DNA from 2 places in the Macrococcoides bohemicum genome. Region 1 is predicted to be linked to the other one. Evidence: riboswitches for the same ligand, from Rfam matches in the RefSeq annotation. Region 1 holds a riboswitch; the other holds the start of a gene.
The links. Region 1 has a riboswitch for FMN ahead of HT586_RS07280 (ECF transporter S component). Riboswitches for the same ligand answer to the same signal wherever they lie in the genome.

Region 1 (3,219 bases):
GAAACTGTTTGAAGCAATAGAACAAAGGATGTAAAAGATAACTCACTTGCATAGTAAAAGTATGGATATAGTTTCAGATCATTGTTTTGAATAAAATTTACATCATTATCATTATGAACGAGCCGAGTGACAGCCTCAAATGAAACATTTGGATACAATTCATAAACTGGTAATAGATCTTGCATCACTGCATCAAAATAAGTCTGCTGTGTTCGCGCACCAATCAATAATTTCCATAAACTTTTGACTGATTTATCTGTTAGGTAATGCGTCTTTATATACCGATTAATCGTTTTCATTATTGTCACCTTGAAATATTTTTGTTGAAAATGTGCTTAACTATCACTAAAATAGTTATGTATGTTATAACTAGTGTAGCATGAAAGTGTGAGGAGGCGAAAAAATATGGCAGGTAAATATACGATCGTTGATATGGATACATGCATCGCTTGCGGTGCTTGTGGTGCAGCGGCACCTGATATATATGATTATGATGATGAAGGTATTGCCTATGTTATTTTAGATGATAACAAAGGTACTCAGGAAATACCGGAAGAATTAGAAGAAGATATGATCGATGCATTTGAAGGTTGCCCAACTGATTCAATTAAAGTTGCAGATGAATCATTTGATGGCGACGCACTTAAATTTGAATAATATTTTAAAAAAGCTTGAAGTTCAATTCGAACTTCAAGCTTTTTTGTCAAGTTATGTTCTATGCTATTAATTATTAATTTTCATTTGTTTTTTAAGTAACGGTACTAACGGTTTAACAATGATATAAAAGAGAATTGTCAGCAATAATCCTTTAATCATATTAAAGGGAATTATACCTGCTGTTACGATAACCTGAATATTCTTGACAACATCATTTAAATTCATAATCATGCCATACATTGGTAATAACACGAAATAGTTAAGCATACTCATAACAATCGTCATTACGATTGTAGCACTGATAAATGCTGGTATTATCTTATTAAATCTTCCTTTTGTAATCACATACAGTGTCAATATAAACGATGTCCCTGCTAAAAAGTTAGCAACAGGACCAACTGGATCTGTCATGTTCATTACAAAGTTGAGTATGTTCTTAATAAACTCAATAAGTACTGCAGCTACAGGTCCAGCAGTAAATAACGCAATAATTGCAGGTAAATCACTGATATCAATCGTTAAATACGGTGGCAAGAAAGGTACTGGTACCTTTAAAAACATCAGTATGAATGCAATCGCACTTAATAAACTGATCAGTATCAGACTTCTTGTTCTATTCAATTTTGTCATAATTTCTCCTTACTTCATCTTTGAATCAGGAGGACAAATTAACTTGACGAAACTCTGACCTCCATCTTCTCCCATCCAGACTGTACTGTCGGCTTTGGAATTACACCAAATCAGCTGCATAATGCAGGTCGCGGGCTTTTACCGCCGGCTCGGAATTTCACCGACCCCGAAGATGAATGTGTATTATTGGCATATGCCATAAATCATTGTACCAAACTACTGCTTCGTGTCAACTAACGGAATCGAAATAGTGAACGTTGTGCCAACACCTTGCTCACTTTCAACTTTAATTTCACCATGATGTTTTTCAATGATAGCTTTTACGATAAATAAACCTAATCCAGTGCCGTGCTTACCTCGTGTTCTTGCCTGATCAACTTTATAAAATCTATCAAATATATGATTGATATGTTCTTTAGCAATACCTACTCCAGTATCAGCAATTTTTATATACAGGTTGTTTGTATCATTGTATGTTGAAATTTTTATAGTGTCCCCACTCTTTGTATAACGCATTGCATTGTCCAGCAGATTTGTAATGACCTGGAATATCTTATCATAATCAATTACTACCTCTTTTGTATGCTTTAAATCTAGTTGCAATGTTGTTTCATGTTCTATAGCACTCTGCTTAAAGTTCTGAATATTTTTTTCAAGTAAAGGCGATATATCCATCACTTCTTTATTTAAAGTCGTTTCTCCAGCGTCAATACGAGCAACATTTATTAACTCATTAACCAGCCTGTTTAATCGTTTAGATTCATCTAAAATAATGTTTAAAAACTCATCCACGTCATCTTTTTCAACGACTATGCCATCTAAAATTGCTTCAGTATACCCTTGTAACATTTGGATTGGCGTACGTAATTCATGAGAAACATTTGCGATAAACTGTTGTTTCATCATATCTATCTTTTTCTCTTCACTCATATCACGAATGATAGCGACAGCACCGTTATTTTGTCCCTGCGTCGTATTTTTGACTGGCGAGATGATGAGTACATAATGTTTATTAAATGTAGAAATTTCATGATATATTGTTTCATCAGATTGCATTACCTGATTCACGAGTTTACTTAAAATATCAGTGTCTTCCTGAGAAATATCATCTAAAAATCTCTCTGCCATCGGGTTTTGAAGCTGTTTTTCAAGATCCATATTAAAGCTTAAAACACCGTCTTCCATTGCATTGATTAATCGATCCCTTAAATTACGTTCCTGGGATATTTTACTGATATTTAATGTTATCTCCTGCTCCATCTTATTAAACGCAAGTGCTAATTCACCAATCTCATCTCTGGAATATACAGCTATTTTATTGTTACGCTCACCTCTTGCTAAATTAAAAGCAGCTGTCTTTAACAGTAACAATGGTTTTGTAATCTTATTGGATAAGAAAAATGCAAAGATAGTAGTAAGTATCAATAATAACATTGCCACGATAAAAATAATAAAAGTAATATAATTTTGTGCATCATCCATTGAATTAGTATCCTGATAGATAAATATCCCACTGTCTTTATAATTAAAAGCTTGAGAAGGGTATCCGATAAGGATATATTCATGTCTGTTATCCTGGTAATTTACTTTAATATCTTTTACAACATATTCATCTTTCTCAAAAACTTTATCAAAAGCGTCATTTCCTTTGATTTCGTCTACCATTAGCTGTTTGAGTGGATCATCGTATGTTACATCTAAGTCCGATTTATTTTGAACAATAATAATACCTGCAGGATTTTCTATTAATTCTTTCACATAAGTTAATGCATCGCTTTGATCGTGATGACTCGTTAATACGAGCTCAGCTTTTTCAGCTTGCTGCTTAAGCGTATGGCCAGACTCGCTTTTCAAATACGAATTAAAGAATCCCATTAAAGAAACAGATAATATAATTAAAACTGCAGTCACTATAAATAATATAGTTAACCA
Region 2 (3,219 bases), 360 kb from region 1:
AATTTCGATAAAGAAAGACCACTTTCTTCTTGTTTACTGTTCAATATATATTTTCCTAACATATCGAATTCAATATGTACTTTATCACCTGGTTTAAGTTCTGAAAGCATCGTGCTTCTTACCGTTTCAGGTATGATATTCAGCTCAACGCTATGATCTAATTTAAAAATCGTTAAAGATATACCGTTAACTGCAATCGAGCCTTTCGGAATAACAAATTTGCGAAATTCATTTGGAAGTCTGAGCTTTAACTGCATTGTCTTTTCCCTGTGATTAACGCTTTCTACAATGAGACTCGTATCGACATGGCCAGTTACAAAGTGACCGCCAAGCCTTGTTGTCGGTAATAATGCACGTTCTAAATTTACTTTCGTACCTTGCTTCATATTTCGAAACAACGTAATAGCACTCGTATCTTCTAATATATCCACATTGAAGCTCGAATGATTAAAGGCAGTGACTGTAAGACATACACCGTTCACACTGATAGAATCACCAATGTGCATGTCTTCAATAATACGATTACAATCTATCGTCATAAAGGTAGTATCTCCCTGCTTTTTCAGTTGAGCTATGACACCAACTTCTTCAATGATGCCTGTAAACATCAACATCATCCTTTCTGTAAATCAGTAATACATCCTGGTCGAAAGTCTTAACAGAGACAAGAGAAAGGTCAGTAATTTCTGACATTTGTGAAGGTTGATCAGTTGTTAAAAACTGATGCTTTGAGGATCCACCTAAAATTTTCGGGGCAATATACTGGTGTATTTCATCAAAAGTTCTGGCAGATACAAACGCACGCATCGTCTGCATACCGCCTTCTATAATTATGCGGTTAATTTTATGTTTATATAAGGCTTCTAAAATGGTTTCAGGATGTAGATCAGTGAGTACGATTACGGTAACACCATCAATCGACTGTTCAGTTGTCGTCACAACGATTAAACGTGATTTGTCATAATCATTATTATCTTTGTCATTTATTTCGAATAATCCATTAGAAATAACGACTTTCCTGATCCATTTATCTCTATAATTTCTACTATCAAGTGTTGGCTGGTCATGTTTATATGTATTGTAGCCTACAAGTATGGCATCACTGGTATAACGCACACAGTGTGCATGATTTCTTGATGCTTCATTAGTAATCCACTTACTAACGTCATCATCATCTGCTGTCTTACCGTCGAGTGTCACACCCATTTTCAGTATCGTATAAGGTAACTTACGTAGCTTTGCTTTAAAGAACGGCTGATAATAGTCATCGATTTCACTGATATACAGTTGGTCTACAACGATTCCGTGCGCTTTCATAGCATCAATACCTGAATGCAGCGATTTATCTTGCACAGCATATACCACTCGCTTTATACCACTATCGATAATCTTTTGTGTGCATGGTGGCGTCTTACCAAAATGACTGCAGGGTTCGAGCGTACAGTAAAGCGTGGCTCCAATTGCATGTCGTCCTGCCATATTCAGTGCATTCACTTCTGCGTGTGCTTCACCTTCCGTAAGATGTGCACCAATACCTACAATTCTATTATCTTTCACTACAATACAACCTACAGCAGGATTACTGCCTGTCTGACCATCCGTCCATTTAACAAGTTCAAATGCTTTATCTAAATACAAGTTATTATTCATCTCCTATAAAAAAATGCCCAAATCAAAAGATTTGGGCATTTGTATTTTAGGTTCAATAAATAAGACCATGATAATAGTATTTGCAGAATTTATACATCAACAAATAAACCATCACAATGGCACCTTATTCTTTCTCCCATCCAGACTATACTGTCGGTTTCTGAGTTTCACAGAATCAGCATCAAATATATATTATCAGCTCACGGACTATCACCGCCGGTTGGGAATTTCACCCTGCCCCGAAAGAATAGTTATTAACTTGTCTGTCAATTAAGACAATTTCATCATAGCGAAGATTGTATAAAAAATCAATGCAAATAATATATTTCATTTAAAATTGTATAGAGGGTGAGACATAAGTCTTAGCGCTCTTCTGTTTAACAGCTTAAACGGCAGAACACTTCTGCCCCAGTCTCTGGTATTATAATTTAAATTGATTATTCACAATCACTTTACCGTTATGGATTACTTTTTCTGCATGGTTCACACCATAATGATAAGGGATATATTCATGATTCTTTGCATGCCAGATGACTAGATTAGCTGCGTCACCAGTATCTATCGTACCTGCGTCAACACCCATTGCTTTCGCCGCATTAACAGTTACTGCATTCCAGATTTCTTTCGGTGATAACTTCAACTTAAGTGCTGCTATACTCATTACCATCTGTAAATTACTAGTTACGCAACTTCCCGGATTATAATCCGTTGCAATCGCAATTGCTCCATTGTTGTCTAACATGCCTCGAGCATCTGCGTATTCTTCTTTATTTAAATAAAAAGTTGTTCCTGGTAATAATACAGCTACTGTATCACTGTCTGCTAACATCTGCTTACCTTTTTCGCTCGCTGCAACAAGGTGATCAGCACTAATTGCTTCTTCTTCTATTGCTAACTCTAATCCACCTAATGGGTCGATTTCATCTGCATGAATTTTAACAGGTAAACCAGCCGATTTTGCTGCCTGCATATATTTACGAGACTGATCTATTGTAAATACACCTGTCTCACAGAAAATATCAGCAAAATCTGCAATATCCTTAACTTCCTGTAAATCTTTAATACATTCATCAATAAATGTTTCACTATCTTTATCTTTTGGTACTGCGTGCGGCCCAAGATATGTATGTTTCATATTGATGCCGTATTTCTCCTGAAGACGTTTAGATACACGCAGTTGCTTTAACTCATGTTCTAAAGATAAGCCATATCCACTCTTGCTTTCTACACTTAATACACCGTGATGAATCATTCGGAGTAATTCATGCTCAGCTTTCTCGAACAGTTCTTCTTCAGATGCTTCACGCGTAGCTTTCACAGTTGAATGAATACCGCCACCTTGTTCTAAAATTTCAAGATATGAAACACCTTGACGCTTTAAACTCATCTCATGTTCACGAGAACCACCGTGTACTAAATGTGTATGCGCATCAACAAGTGCAGGAGATACAGTTTTATTCGTTCCATCGATCGTCTCATTAGCCTCAAAGTCTTCACTAAATTCACCGGCGTATACAATCTTGCCATCCTTTATCACAACCGTACCATTTTCTATCACATTCAGTTCTG

Region 2: another riboswitch for FMN. It lies ahead of ribD (bifunctional diaminohydroxyphosphoribosylaminopyrimidine deaminase/5-amino-6-(5-phosphoribosylamino)uracil reductase RibD); the one in region 1 lies ahead of HT586_RS07280 (ECF transporter S component).

What each region holds. Positions count from the first base shown of each region.
Region 1 covers NZ_CP054482.1:1,411,281-1,414,499, forward strand. Annotated here, with positions in the region: gene HT586_RS07270 (helix-turn-helix domain-containing protein) at 1-299, opposite strand, end outside; gene HT586_RS07275 (ferredoxin) at 406-657, shown strand; gene HT586_RS07280 (ECF transporter S component) at 724-1,287, opposite strand; FMN riboswitch at 1,347-1,465, opposite strand; gene HT586_RS07285 (ATP-binding protein) at 1,504-3,219, opposite strand, start outside.
Region 2 covers NZ_CP054482.1:1,769,157-1,772,375, forward strand. Annotated here, with positions in the region: gene HT586_RS09120 (riboflavin synthase) at 1-608, opposite strand, end outside; gene ribD (bifunctional diaminohydroxyphosphoribosylaminopyrimidine deaminase/5-amino-6-(5-phosphoribosylamino)uracil reductase RibD) at 589-1,638, opposite strand; FMN riboswitch at 1,775-1,901, opposite strand; gene hutI (imidazolonepropionase) at 2,072-3,219, opposite strand, start outside.